DNA from 4 places in the Nonomuraea monospora genome. Region 2 is predicted to be linked to each of the others. Evidence: riboswitches for the same ligand, from Rfam matches in the RefSeq annotation. Region 2 holds a riboswitch; each other region holds the start of a gene.
The links. Region 2 has a riboswitch for cyclic di-AMP ahead of ABD331_RS28865 (C40 family peptidase). Riboswitches for the same ligand answer to the same signal wherever they lie in the genome.
Positions count from the first base shown of each region.

Region 1: it holds a riboswitch for cyclic di-AMP, as region 2 does, so the genes downstream of both, ABD331_RS23115 (CHAP domain-containing protein) here and ABD331_RS28865 (C40 family peptidase) in region 2, are expected to answer to the same signal.
Region 3: it holds a riboswitch for cyclic di-AMP, as region 2 does, so the genes downstream of both, ABD331_RS49840 (hypothetical protein) here and ABD331_RS28865 (C40 family peptidase) in region 2, are expected to answer to the same signal.
Region 4: it holds a riboswitch for cyclic di-AMP, as region 2 does, so the genes downstream of both, ABD331_RS32930 (C40 family peptidase) here and ABD331_RS28865 (C40 family peptidase) in region 2, are expected to answer to the same signal.

Region 1 covers NZ_BAAAQX010000011.1:187,019-190,566, reverse strand. The annotation lists gene ABD331_RS23120 (alpha/beta fold hydrolase) at 1-554, shown strand, start outside; gene ABD331_RS23115 (CHAP domain-containing protein) at 646-1,359, opposite strand; cyclic di-AMP (ydaO/yuaA leader) riboswitch at 1,372-1,508, opposite strand; gene ABD331_RS23110 (Gfo/Idh/MocA family protein) at 1,626-2,579, opposite strand; gene ABD331_RS23105 (aldo/keto reductase) at 2,667-3,488, opposite strand.
Region 2 covers NZ_BAAAQX010000016.1:57,458-61,005, forward strand. The annotation lists gene ABD331_RS28860 (LuxR C-terminal-related transcriptional regulator) at 76-288, shown strand; gene ABD331_RS28865 (C40 family peptidase) at 310-1,353, opposite strand; cyclic di-AMP (ydaO/yuaA leader) riboswitch at 1,360-1,510, opposite strand; gene ABD331_RS28870 (amino-acid N-acetyltransferase) at 1,777-2,358, shown strand; gene ABD331_RS28875 (RDD family protein) at 2,444-3,548, shown strand, end outside.
Region 3 covers NZ_BAAAQX010000042.1:81,223-84,770, forward strand. The annotation lists gene ABD331_RS49825 (rod shape-determining protein) at 1-353, opposite strand, end outside; gene ABD331_RS49830 (class I SAM-dependent methyltransferase) at 636-857, shown strand; gene ABD331_RS49835 (DUF5302 domain-containing protein) at 926-1,126, shown strand; cyclic di-AMP (ydaO/yuaA leader) riboswitch at 1,292-1,427, shown strand; gene ABD331_RS49840 (hypothetical protein) at 1,612-2,328, shown strand; gene ABD331_RS49845 (alpha/beta fold hydrolase) at 2,595-3,434, shown strand; gene ABD331_RS49850 (hypothetical protein) at 3,523-3,548, opposite strand, start outside.
Region 4 covers NZ_BAAAQX010000019.1:203,864-207,411, reverse strand. The annotation lists gene ABD331_RS32940 (M48 family metallopeptidase) at 1-623, opposite strand, end outside; gene ABD331_RS32935 (gluzincin family metallopeptidase) at 635-1,492, opposite strand; gene ABD331_RS32930 (C40 family peptidase) at 1,592-2,116, opposite strand; cyclic di-AMP (ydaO/yuaA leader) riboswitch at 2,190-2,353, opposite strand; gene ABD331_RS32925 (C40 family peptidase) at 2,776-3,548, opposite strand, start outside.

The sequences.
Region 1 (3,548 bases), on a different contig from region 2:
ACTTCGGCGCGCCGGTCGGCTTCCGGCTGGCCGGGCGGCACCCGGAGTGGATCGCCGGGCTGGTGGTGCAGAACGGCAACGCCTACACCGAGGGCCTGTCCGGCGCGGCCAGGGACTTCGTCGCGCTGCGGCCGGAGATCCCGGGCGCCGAGCAGGCGATCCGCGACCTGCTCACCCTGGACGGCACGCGCGGCCAGTACGAGACGGGCGTGCCCGACCCCGCCGTGGTAGCCCCGGACGGCTGGATACTCGACCAGTACTTCCTCGACCTGCCGGGCCGGAAGGAGGCGCAGGTCGCGCTGGCCTTCGACTATCACACGAACGTGGAGCGGTACGAGGCGTGGCAGGCGTGGCTGCGCTCGCACACCCCGCCGACGCTCATCGCGTGGGGCCGTGACGACCCGTTCTTCCCCGAGCCGGGGGCCCGCGCCTACCTGTGTGACGTGCCGGGGGCCGAGCTGCACCTGTTCGACACGGGGCACTTCGCGCTGGAGACGCACCTGGCGGAGATCGCGCCGCTCATCGCCGGCTTCCTCGACCGGGTGTGGTCCTGAACTAGCCAGGAAATGCGAGAGCGCGCGCCCCCCGGAGGGGACGCGCGCTGATCGCACTACGGCAAGGGGCAGGAAGCCTGGAACGTTCCGGTCAGCCGGCGTACTGCGGGTACCCGTACCCCACGACCTGCGACTTCGGCCGGACACGCTCTTCGACCTTGCCGTTGCCGGTGTTGCCCTCGACCGTCGAGATGGTGCCGTTCTGGTTGTCCTTGACGACGAACCCGACGTGCTGGATGTCGCTCAGGCTCTTGCCGCCGTCCCAGGCGAAGAACACGACGGCGCCGGGCTTGGCGGTGGTGCCCCAGCGGTGGTTGGCGGCGAACCACTTGGCGTGGGCGACGGTGTAGGCGTCCCAGCCGACCTGCGGGCGGGCGCCGGTCTGCTCGCCGACCCAGGAGACGAACATCGAGCACCAGGCGGCGTTCAGGTACGCGGAGCGGCTGCCGCCGTCGCGGGCGACGGTCTCGCCGGCGCGCTGGGAGCCGGCGTACCACTGCTGGAACTTGGTGCCGCCGCCGTAGGAGTTCTCGGAGGTGCCGACCTGGGCCTTGGCCATGGCCAGGACCTGGTCAGCGGTGACGGTGATCTTGGTCTCGGTGCGGTCGTTGTCCGCCGCGCCGGCCTTGTGGGCGGCGAGGGCGGTGGCGGGGTGCTTGGCGGCGGTGGCCGCGGCGACGCCCGTGGCGGTGTCGGCGTTGGCCGTCATGGCGTTCGCGCCGAGGGCGGAGGCGATGACGGTGACGCCGAGGGCGGCGCGGGCGATGTTGCTCTTCGACACAGCGTTGATACGGTTCATGGCCATCGAGGGAGGTGCTCCTTGCTTCCATGCCGCTTACCGGGTTAGCTGACGGGCTCGGGCGTGGAAGCTGCCCTACGGCACCGGAGTGCCGATTCGCCCCAAAGACATGGGTCCCCGGTTCCGCGCGGAGGCGGATTCAGCGGTCGCAGGACGATCCTGCGATGTTTCGTGCGATGGTCAGACATAGCCGGACAAACCGGACTTATGTCCCGAGATGCCCCATAAGGTAATACATGAGGCAAGAGGATTACAAATCCATAAAAGCTCAGCTAGGCAATCTGCCTGCGAGCGTCGGCCAGAAGCCCCATCATGGCAAGGGATTCGTCAAGAGGCATGATCGAGGATTCGGTCCTGCCTTCGGCCGTGGCGGCGCGGACTTCACGTAGCTCTCCGGCATATCCGTTGTCCGCCGGATCGAGCACATGCTCTTCCGGCTCCATGGAGGGCCCGGTGAGAACGATCCGCTGCGGAGCCCAGAACGGCGCCGGGATGTCCGCCCGCATCTGAGTACCTACAACACAGGCGGTGTTCGGGTAATTCCCGAGCAATGAGGCGGCCACGAGAGCGTGTCGGCCGCCGGGGTAGAGCAATGCCCCGGCCGCCTCCGCGTCCACCCCGCTGGGGGCCAGGGATCCGGTGATGCGCAGGTCAGCGGGCATGCCCAGGATGAGCTGGGCCAGCCCGAACGGGTAGATCCCCAGATCGAGCAGGGCGCCGCCGCCCAGCTCCGGAGCCCACAGCCGGTGGGCGGGGTCGTAGGGCGCGGCGAAGCCGAACGTGGCCTGCACCGAGCGGAGCGCGCCGAAGCGCGGATCGTCCGCGATGAGCCGGATGAGCGGGTTGAACCGCATCCACATGGCCTCCATCAGGAACACGCCCGCCTCGCGCGCCAGGCGCACCATCTTCTCCGCGTCGTCCACGGTGGCGGCCAGCGGCTTCTCGCAGAGCACGGCTTTACCTGCGGCGATGGCCGGCTCGGCGACCTCCAGGTGCTGCGCGTGCGGGGTGGCCACGTAGATCGCGTCCACCCCCGGGTCGGCGCACAACTGCTCGTAGGAGCCGTACGCCGACTCCGCCCCCAGCGTGGCGGCCAGGGCCTGCGCCCTGGCCAGGCTCCGTGAGCCGACGGCGGCCACCCGCATGCGGGGCTCCGCCGCGATGGCGGCCCCCACGGTACGGGCGATACCGCCGGTGGCCGCAATTCCCCAAGTGAAATCTCGCACGTCGGCGATGTTATAGGGCGGGTAAAGGAAGGGTTATGGGGGGATATGTAATTAAGGGCGCGGCGTCACAAATGTCACGCCCGTCACTCAGGTCATGTTGAACGTGTCGGGATCCGGCCCCAGTCGCTGTCCTTTGTTCAGCGCGCCGATGGCCGACATGTCCTCGGTGTCGAGGATGAAGTCGAACACGTCGATGTTCTCCTTGATCCGCGCGGGCGTGACGGATTTCGGGATCACCACGTTGCCGAGCTGCAGGTGCCAGCGCAGCACGATCTGCGCGGGCGTCTTGCCGTACTTGCCCGACAGCACCGCCAGCGCGGGGTCGGCGAGCAGCCCCTGGCCCTGCCCGAGCGGGCTCCAGGCCTCGGTGAGGATGCCGTTGGCCTCGTGGAAGGCGCGCATCTCGCGCTGCTGCAGGTACGGGTGGAGCTCGATCTGGTTGAGCGCGGGCGTGATGCCGGTCTCCTCCATGAGCCGGGTGAGCGTCTGCACCGTGAAGTTGGAGACCCCGATGGCCCTGGCCCGGCCGTCACGGTAGATCTTCTCCATCGCCTTCCACGCCTGCACGTACTTGTCCTGCTGCGGCACCGGCCAGTGGATCAGGAACAGGTCGACGTGGTCGAGGCCCAGCCTGGTGAGGCTCTCGTCGAAGGCGGCCTCGGCGCGGCCGTGGTCGCCGTTCCACAGCTTGGTGGTCACGAACACCTTCTCGCGCGGCAGCCCGCTCCCGCGCACGGCCCGCCCGACGCCCTCCTCGTTGCCGTAGGCGGCGGCGGTGTCGACGTGCCGGTAGCCGGTCTCGAGCGCGGTGGAGACGGCCTTCTCCGCCTCGTCGGCCGGGACCTGCCAGACCCCGTAGCCGAGCTGCGGGATCTGCACGCCGTCAGTGTTGAGCATGAGCGAATTCATACCCTCCATTGTTCACGCCGCGTTTCTGAGGGCTTAAGGCGGTGGGGCTAGCTTGAAGCG
Region 2 (3,548 bases):
CGTTTACCGTCTGCGAGGAGCGACTTTGGCCCGGTCCCGAGGCCACTGTTCAGCTGTTGGGGGGGAGGGCTCCCGATGGATGTGCTCACTGAAGGCATTGAGCTGAGCCATGCGGATCTTGCGCTGCTGGCGGAGCTGGCCAAGGGAGTCACGGTCGACCGGGTGGGCAGACGCCTGGATATCAGCGGGCGTACGGTGCGCCGCAGGTTACGCGGCATCTGTGATCGCATCGGTGTCGCCACGGCGATCGAAGCCGTGGCCTGGGCGGCCCGCCGCCAGTTGATCTAGCGGCGGGGAGGCACGGGGAGGTCAGTCGGCGATGCGTACCGCGCCCGCGAACGGCCTGTTGGCGAGCGAGGCGATCCGCACCACGTCACCGGTCTGCGGCGCGTGCACCATCATGCCGCCGCCGAGGTAGATGCCGACGTGGTGCAGGTCGCTGTAGAAGAACACCAGGTCGCCGGGCCGCAGCTCCTCGCGTGAGATGTGCCTGCCCGCGGTCCACTGGCTGCCGGTGTAGTGCGGCAGGGAGATGCCGACCTTCTGGTAGGCCGCCATGACGAGGCCGGAGCAGTCGTAGGAGCCGGGGCCTTCCGCGCCCCAGACGTACGGCTTGAGCTGCTGTGTGAGCGCCCAGCGGGCGGCCTGCGCGGCCTTGCCGCTGCCGGCGATCGGCAGGTTGACGCGCTGCGCCCGGGTGCCGGGACGGCCGGCCTCGCCCAGGGCCCGCCTGAACAGGTTGCTCTCGACCTTGGTGACCAGCTTGGTGATCTTGTCGCGCTTGCCGTCGAGGTCGGAGACGATCTCCTGGACCTCGTCGATGCGGGCCTTGGCGCCCGCCCTGGCGCGCTCGGCGGCCTCCCTGGCCGCGGTGACCTGGTTGACCTCCGCGCCCTGCTGCTGCTCCAGCACGTCCATGGTGGCGGCGCGGTCGAGGAAGGTGTCGGGGTCGCTGGAGGTGGCGAACGCCAGCATGCGGTTCAGCCCGCCGGTGATGTACGCGTTCTGCGCCAGCATCGCGGCCTTGGCGCGCTTGGCCTCCAGATCGGCCTCGCTGGTCGAGAGCGTCTTCTGCGCCGCGTCGGCGGCCTTCTTGGCGGTCTTGAGCTTCTCGCGCTGGCCGTTGTACTCCTCGGTCAGCGTCTCGATCTCGTTGTGCATCTTCTCGACCTGCTTGGCCAGGTCCTGGAGTGACGGTTCCGGGTCGGCGGAGGCGGGGCCGACGGGAATGGCTATCAGGAGGGCGGCGAGTGTGAGACTCACCACACCGCCCAGGCGGCGTGATCGCCCGAGCCGTTCCTGAGGGCGGGCGTGCCTGCCCGCCGCCTTCTCCCCGCCGTTGCGCGTGCGCACCAACCATGCTCCCTTCCTCGACGCCGACCGGGTTAGCTGACGGGTTCGGGCCGGAGCAGCCCTACCGAACCGACTCGGATTCACCCCGGGGGCGGCGATGGGGGTCGCCGCCTGTGGTTCCCCGGCTCCCCTCGCGGGGATTGGGCGTGCCCCGCGCGCGCGACACGCGGGGAACATCGTCGCTGGACACTAATGCACTCCGAGTTCGTGCTCAACCGGAACTGCCGAGTTCATAGAGGTTTCACAACCGAAGGGTCACAAGGTGATCTCGTGCCTGGCCGTGCAGAACGGGCTTTATGTCCCCTTCGTTGCGGCTTCAGCCGGATGCGGGAAGCGTGCTCATATGGCCACCTGATGTAACAGGATGGGGCGAGACATGGGAGTTAAGTCTGAGCCGTAATGACATCTGTACTCTGGAGAGCCATGGAGCAGGTGGCCGAGCTGAGAACGTCCGAGACCGGGCCCGAGACCGCGGTGGTGGTCCGGCGTGCCCGCACGCCCGACGTGCGGACGGTCAGGCGTCTGGTCGACACCTACGCGGGCGCGGGCCCGCGGCTCCTGGAGAAGGCCACCGTGACCCTGTACGAGGACGTGCAGGAGTTCTGGGTGGCAGAGCTGGGCGGGCAGGTTGTCGGCTGTGGCGCGCTCCACGTGTTGTGGGAGGACCTCGCCGAGGTCCGCACCGTAGCCGTGGATCCCGCGTGCCGCGGCATGGGCGTCGGCCATCGGATCGTCTCGGCACTGATACAGCACGCCAAGGATCTGGGTCTGCGACGTGTATTCTGTCTGACTTTTGAGGTCGACTTCTTCGCGAGGCACGGCTTTCGCCCGATTCAGGGCACGCCGGTCTCACCAGAGGTGTACGCCGAACTCCTGGCCTCGTACGACGAGGGCGTGGCGGAGTTCCTCGACCTGGAACACGTCAAACCGAACACCCTGGGCAACACCCGCATGCTGCTCCATCTGACATCGGGTGACGCGGACCTTGACCAGATGGAAAGGTGATTGTTGATACCTATGTCGATACGTTGGGCAGCACAGGCATGTGTCCTGACACGTGCCACATGCGCACTCGAAGCGAGGTGACACGGTGAGCACCGGACAGCCGCCGTATCCACAGGACGAATCCGGCGAGAATCCCCCTTACGGGCAGCAGAACGCGGGCCGCCACCCCGGCGAGCCCGACCCGGACGTGACTGTGGTCGGCTACCGGGCGGACGACGCCTACGGTCAGCAGCCCCAGTATGGCCAGCAGCAGCAGGGCTACGGCCAGCAGCAGGGCTATGGCCAGCAACCCCAGCACGGCCAGCAGCAGGGCTACGGGCAGCAGGGCTACGACCAGCAGCAGTACGGTCAGCAGCAGCAGGGCTACGGCCAGCAGCAGCAGTCCCAGCCCGGCTACGGCCAGCAGGCTCAGTACGGCCAGCAGCAGGGTTACGGGCAGCAACAGCAGCAGGGCTACGGCCAGCAGCAGCAGTCCCAGCCCGGCTACGGCCAGCAGTACGGCGACCAGCAGGGCTACGGGCAGCAGCAGGGCTACGGCCAGCAGCCGGCCTCAGGCCAGCAGGGTTACGGCCAGCAGCCGGCCTCCGGCCAGCAGTACGGCCAGCAGCCCCAGTCGCAGCCCGGCTACGGCCAGCAGGCTCAGTACGGTCAGCAGCCGCAGTCCCAGCCGGACTACGGTCAGCAATACGGGCAGCAGCAGCAGTCGCAGCCCGACTACGGCCAGCAGTACGGGCAGCAGCAGTCGCAGCCCGGCTACGGCCAGCAGGCCCAGTACGGTCAGCAGCCGCAGTCCCAGCCGGACTACGGCCAGCAGGGCCAGTACGGTCAGCAGCAGCAGGGCTACGGCCAGCAGGAGTACGGACAGCAGCAGCAGTCCCAGCCCGGCTACGCCCAGCCCGGTTACGGCCAGCAGGGCTACGACCAGCAGTACGGTCAGCAGGGCTACGGCCAGCAGCCGCAGCAGTACGGGCAGGGCGGCTACGGCCAGCAGCCCGGCTACGGGCAGGCCTACGGCCAGCCGGTCGGCGTGCAGCCCCCCGGGGCGCCGGCGCCGCTCGCCGAGTGGTGGCAGCGACTGGTGGCCAGGATCATCGACTTCGTGATCCTGTTCATCCTCAACATCGTCATCGGCATCATCTTCGGCCTGTTCCTGGCCACCAGCTACTCCACGGTGGACGGCAGCAGTAGCG
Region 3 (3,548 bases), on a different contig from region 2:
TCCGCCTCGTACGCGATGCTCTGCAGCGCCTCGCGGTCGATGGGCGTGGAGTCGCAGGGCAGCGCCATGACCAGGCGCGGCCTGGCGTACGGATGCCAGTGCACCTTGCGCAGGAAGTGCCGGATCATGCGGCGGGCCAGCTCGGCGTCGGCGGGCAGCCCGCCGCTGACGGGCCAGTGCGTGCGCCCGCCGGTCTCGGCGACGGCTTCCGCGCCGAACCCGACGATCTTGCCGGTGAGGCCGTCGCACATCACGACGGAGGGCTCGTCGAGCACGATTCCCTTGCGTTTGACGTAGATCCGCGTGCTCGCCGCCCCAAGATCCATCGCCAGGTCACGACCGAGGAGTCTCATCCCCGGATCTATGTCCGCACCCGTCTCAACACAACACCAGGAACGGAGCGGATCCCCTTTACCTGGTGTGATCGACTACGACCTGGAGGCCGGGCGGTACGACGAGACCCGGGGCGGCGGCGGAGGCGGTGCGCGGCCTGGTGCCTGAGCCGTCCGGCGCGCTGGTGGACGTCGCCTGCGGCACGGGGCTGGTGACCGGGGAGCCGGCGGCGCGCGGGCTGCGGGTGCTCGGCGTGGACGCCGCCGCCGGGATGGCGCGGATGGCCGGGACGGGTGCGGGTGGTGCTGGGGGACGGGCGCAGGCTCCCGATGGGCGACCGTTCGGTGGACGCGGTCACCACGATCTGGCTGCCGCACCTGCTCGACGACGCCCGCCCGGTCATCGCGGAGGCGGCCGGGCAGGGGTTGCGGCTGAGCGGGGAGTCGCGGTTCGTCGGTCACGGGCAGGGCCGTTCGGGCGGTCCCGACCCGGTCTTCCGGTTGCTGGCCTTCACTTCGTGGTGAGCCCGGTTTCGCGTCATAAGCGGTGCCGTGCGAAGCTGTGAACTGTCCCCAACACCATGGAGGTCCTCATGGCGGATACACCGGAGCCGGAAGTCAGCGAAACTCCCGAGGACGAGATGAAGCGCAAGTTCCGCGAGGCGCTGGAGCGCAAGCGCAACCAGGGCGCGGGCTCGGGCGCGGGTGGCAGGGGCGGCGACCCATCAAAGATCCACGGGGCGCACGGCCCGGCTGCGAGTAAAAGATCGTTCAGGCGCAAGAGCGGCGGCTGAGGCTGAAATTCGCGCGGGGGTACGGCATGCCGTGCCCCCTTTTTTCTTCCCGTGACAAGGTAGATCTTTATGGCGATTCATGGTGAATAGTTGGCAGATGTCCGATTCCGTGGCTAAGGTAATCGCCATTACCAGCCGGTGACCTAGTCCTTACCCCAGAGGGACCACCGGTTGGCGCCGAATCCCGAACCCTCGGGAACCGGGGAACCACCTCCGTTGGGGTGAATCCGGCCCTGTGCCGGTAGGGCATCTCCACGCCCGAACCCGTCAGCTAACCCGGTAGGCGTGATGGAGAGGACAAGTTACTTCATGCATCAGCGCGTCGTACCCCCGGACCGCGTCTTGCCGGCCGCCCACTGAGCGGCCCCCTTCCCCGAAGACTCGTATCTTGCGCTCCGCGTAGCGACCTCGCGGCGTTCTGCTGCGCCGCGCCCTTTTCCGTGAGTGCAACCTCCCTGTCCCCCAGTGAAGGGTTTTGCTGCTTCATGTCTGCCCGTTTTGGCCTGCGTTCCCTCGCCGTGCTCACCGCCTCCACCGTCGGAGCGCTGACCATCGCCGGCACCGCCGCCCACGCCGACTCCGACACCGACCAGAAGATCCTGCTCAAGGGCTCGACCACCGCCTCGTACTTCTGGGACGACGCCTCCGGCCGCGCCGGTGACACGGGCCTGCCGGCCAGCGGCAAGCCGATGCAGAAGGGGCTGGCCGCCAGCCCGAGCTGGCCGCTGCTGACCGAGGGCTACGTGGTCTACAAGGGCAAGAAGATGCCCTTCTTCGTCGGTGACCGCGGGCCTGGCACGCCGTCCAACCGCGGCATCATGCTGGACCTCGACGCCAAGACCTTCGCCGAGCTGACCGGCGGCGAGTTCAACTCCAGCACGCTGGGCGTGGACGGGATCGGCGGCGAGGGCCACATCGACGTCGACTACGTCATCACCAAGTGGGGCTCCGGGGTGGGCAAGAAGAACTATCCGGTGCCGTTCTCCACCGGCGCGTGGGCCGAGCGCGACACGAACCCCGCGACCCCGCCGCGGCCCGAGGAGGAGTCCTCCTCCGCCGGCGGCCAGCTCCTCAACGCGCCCGTGGGCGAGCCGAAGGAGTCGGGCCTGGTCGGTGGCGCGCTGACGGCGGGCGTGCTGTCCATGGCGGGCGGCGGCCTGATCCTCGGCGGAGAACGCCTCCGCGCCCTCCTCGTACGCTGACCCCGACCTGCGCGGATCCCGACGCGCGCGGATCCCGACGCGCGCGGATCCCGACGCGCGCGGATCCCGACCTGCGCGGATCCCGACGCGCGCGGATCCCGACCTGCGCGGATCCCGACGCGCGCAGATCCCGGCGTGTGCGGATCCCGACCTGCGCTGACCTCGACGCGCACTGATCCGGACGCGCGCCGACCCCAGTGCGCGCTCCCGGAATGCGGACACCTTTACGCGGCGGCCACCAGAATGACATTCTGGTGGTCGTGACCATGCGCGCAGCCGCCAACGGCATCGACATCGCCTACGAGAGCTTCGGCTCACCGGCCGGGCGTCCCCTGCTCCTCATCATGGGGCTCGGCGCCCAGCTCATCCAGTGGGACGAGACGCTCTGCGAGCTCCTCGCCGAGCAGGGACACCACGTCGTACGCTTCGACAACCGCGACGCCGGCCTGTCCACGCACCTGCACGAGCACGGCGCCCCCGCGATGGGAGCGGCGCCGCCCTACCTGCTGGACGACCTGGCCGACGACACCGCGGCCCTCATGGACGTGCTCGGCTGGACGGCGGCCCACATCGTGGGCGCCTCGATGGGCGGGATGATCGCCCAGACGCTGGCGATCCGGCACCCCGAGCGGGTGCTGACCCTGACCTCGATCATGTCCACGCCCGGCCCGTCCATCGCCCCGCCCACGGAGGCCGCCGCCGCGATCCTGATGGGCAGGCCGCCCCAGGGCCGTGAGGCGGTGCTGGAGCAGGCGGTGCGCACCTGGTCGACCATCGGGTCGCCGGGCTACGAGCTGGACCAGGAGCGGATCAAGGCGCTGGCGGCGCTGGCGTACGACCGCTGCTTCGACCCGGCGGGCACGGCCAGGCAGCTCGCCGCGATCATGGGCTCGGGTGACCGCACGGCGGCGCTCGCCCAGGTCAAGGTGCCCGCGCTGGTGCTGCACGGGGAGGCGGATCCGCTCGTGCCGCTGGTGGGCGGGCAGGCCACGGCCGCGGCCATCCCGGGGGCGCGGCTGGTGACGTACCCGGGGATGGGGCACGACCTGCCGCGCGAGCTCTGGCCGAGCTTCGTCGCGGAGATCACCAAGCTGACGTCGGCCTGAGCCCGCGTCGGTGGCCGGCGGTCTGGCACCGCCGTAGAGCCCCCGCCGGTGGCCCGCTCCTCGCGGAGCCGGGCCACCGGAACGGGCGTCAGACCTCCAGCTTCTCCTCGATGC
Region 4 (3,548 bases), on a different contig from region 2:
CCGAAGTCGCGCAGGATCGTCTCGACCCAGATGCCGAGCGGCCACCTGACCAGCTCGACCAGCGCGGTGATCACCAGCGTGCCGAGGACGACCCGCACCCACCACGGGCCCTTCAGCCTGCCCAGCACCCTGGCGCTGAACGGGGTGGCGACCAGGATGCCCGCGATGATGATCGTGAGGGCCAGCGCGATGTAGCTCGGCAGGGTGGTGGCCGCGTCGAACGCCCGCGCCCTGGCGAGCTGGGCGGCGCTGAAGTCGCGCGCCGGGTCGGGCGGGCCGCCGGACAGGACCTGCCAAGGGGTGCTGAACGCGGTCACGGCCAGGATCACCAGGCCCAGGAGGATCAGCGCGATGGCCGCCGGGCGCGTGGACGCGGCGTCCTCCGATTCCGCCGCCTCCGCCCGGCGCTCGCCCCCGGCCCCGCCTGCCGACGCGACCGTCTCCGGTGCCACCGGCTCCGGGGAGAACGCCGTCTCCGATGCCGCCGCCGTCTCCCGGGGACCGGCGCGCTCGCCGCCTGCCGCGTCCTCGTCCGGATGGCCGGCCGCGCAGACGGCGGCCATCGCCCCGTCCGTCACCTCCTCTTCCCGTGTCGCGTCGCCGATGTCTTCTCGATCGCTCATCTGCCTCCCCTTCACCCGAGCTGATCCCGCACGTACGCGCGCCACCGTGCCGTCAGTATGGCGACGGAGAGCCCCAGCGAGGCGAGCGCCTGATCGACGCCTCTGGCCCGGGCCGCACGGTAGAGCCACACCAGGGTCCCCTCACCGAAGCGGTCAGCGAGGAAGCGACACGCCAGCCAGGCCTCCTGGTACGCCCGGGCGAGCCGGTCCGGGTCGCGCCCGTCCGCCGCGAAAGCCGCAGGTCCGGGCAAAGCGTTCGGCAGCCGTCCGGCGCGCACCTCGGCGGCCAGTTCGGCGGCGGCGGTCTTCACGGGCAGTCCGGCGTCGCGGTAGCCGACGTAGTCGGCGAAACCCTCGTACAGCCAGACGGGCAGCCCTTCCGTGCCGGCCACGACGTGGGTCAGCTCGTGGGTCAGCACCACGTCCCTGCCGATGCGGCTGAGCGTGGCGAACGCCTCCGGCACGACGATCACGCGCCCGCCGTCGGCCACGGCGGCCAGCCCGTCGAGCCGTGCGGCCCCGGCCAGGCGGGCGGCGTCGCGATCCGACTCCGGCAGGACGATCAGGGGGCGTACGGGCCTGCCGAGCACGGCCGAGACCCGCGCGCCCGCGGCGTCGGCCCCGCGCGCCAGCTCGTCGAGCGGTTCGCGCCGGGCGGTTGCAGGGGCCACGACGTTTGCAGGGGCCGCGACGGTTGCGGGGGCCACGACGGTGGCGCGGCCTCCGCGGCTGACGGCCGTGCGCCGCCCCGGCCACAGGTCGCGCAGCTCGGGAGGGAGGATGGGGGCGTCCGGCAGCGGGGTGGCGGCGGCGGGAACGAGGAGCAGGAGGCCCGCCACCACGGCTCGCCGGCTCACCTGCTCGAACACGATGCCCGATCGTAGTGCCCCTGCCCGCGTGCGGGCGCCGGACGTGCGAGAGCCCCGTCCGAATCCAGGAAATACTCCAAGAATCCGGACGGGGCTTCTTCACATGCCGGGACGAACTGCGCCGACGAAGGACGATCGGCGCCATCCGCTCAGCTTGTCGATGCGTACCCGTTCACCTGTCCGCGGCGAGTGGATCATTTTGCCCTTGCCGACGTACATGCCCACGTGGCCGAGCCCGCTGAAGAACATCAGGTCACCGGGCTTCAGGTTGCGCCAGGAGACCTTCTGTCTGGTGCGGGCGAACTGGCTGCTCGCCACGCGCGGGAGCTTGACGCCGGCCTTCTTCCAGGCGAACTGGACGAGACCGGAGCAGTCAAACGAACCAGGCCCTGTGCCTCCGTACCGGTACGGGTCACCGATCTGGTTCTTGGCCACGGCGACGGCCTTGCGGGCCTTCGCTTTCTGCCGGGCGAGCTTGGCGGCCTTTAGCTGGGCCGTCGTGGCCTTCTGGGACGTCTTGGCGGTGGTTCGCGCCTTCACCGTCGTCAGAGTGGCCGCTTCGCTCGTCGTCTCCGCCTGAGCCGTTGGGGCATGGAGGATCAGACCTCCGGCCGTCACGGTCATCGTGAGTGCTACGCCACTCAGGGCAAGGCGGGACAGGCGGGGGTTCTGCAGGGGATTAGACAGGATTGCTCCTTGTGTCTTCCACGAACGCCTACCGGGTTAGCTGACGGATTCGGGCGTGGAAGTCGCCCTACGGCGCGATGGGCGCGCCGATTCACCCCTGATCCCTTGGGGAATTGGGATCGCTGGGTCCCCGGCTCCGTGCTCCTGGCTGCACGGATTCGGCAGGCCGCGTGCCCCGATCGAATGATGTGGGGATGCTCGGGGGAGCGGCCGGCGGATCTTTATCTGTCTCACATCGGGAGGGACCGATGCGGGTTCGCGGCGACATGGCTTGTGCACCGCGACGACGCCAGAAGGTACGCCGAAAGGTCAAGGATCGGCAAAGGGTGAGTCAGGTTGTAAAGATCAGATAGGGAGGTCAGTCAAGACGGAAACCCCTGCTGGAACACCAGGTTCTGTTACCATAATGTGACCCTGCTCACACTTCCGGATCGGCCTGGTTGTCAGGCGTCAATTGTCACCTAAGTCACATTTGACACGGTTTAAACGTGAGCCACGCCACTGGGAGCGCTCCCGCGCATGGAAAAGCCATCTACGATGCCGAATCGTAGATGGCCGGAAATGCGCGCGAGAGCAGGCCGAAACGGGCTCCGCGACTACGGGCGGATGGCTCCGACCAGGGAACGGCCGTAGGCGGAGAGCTTGACGACCTTGACGACGTCGCCGGTCTGCGGCGCGTGGACGATCTGCCCGTTACCCGCGTAGATGCTGACGTGTCCGAGCCCTTCACTGAAGATCAGGTCGCCGGGCTGCAGCGCGTCGAGCGACACCTTGCGGCTGGCCCCCCACGCCCACTGCTGCCACGTCGTCCGCGGCAGCGAGACTCCCGCCGCCGCCCAGGCCGCCTGCGTCAGGCCGGAGCAGTCGAAGCCGCGCGGCCCCGTTCCGCCGTAGATGTACGGCTTGCCCACCTGCGCGTACGCGAACCGCAGCGCCGCGGCGGCGCTGCCGGAGGCCGACCCGGTGTACTTGATGCCCGTGCTGTTGGGGTTGCCGGGGTTGTACGCACCCAGCTTGTCCAGCAGCTTCTTCTGCTGGGCGATCAGCTTGCGGATCTCGGCGCGCTCCTTCTCGACGGAGTCGCGCTCCTTCTCCGCGTCGTCCAGCGCCACCTCGGCCTTGTCGCGCTCGACCTTCAGCCCCTTGTTCTCACGGTCGAAGGCGGCCAGCTTCTCGGCGCGCTCCTGCGAGAGCTGCCCGGCGACCGCCCAGCCCGAGAGCATGGCGTTGGGGTCGTTGCTGTTGAAGAGGCCGGGCCAGGAGGTGACGTCCTCACCGAGCTTGTAACTCTCGACGGCCATCCCGATGACCTGCGCGCGCAGGTCCGCGACCGTCTCCAGCTTGCGCTTGTAGCTGTCGTTCAGCTTGG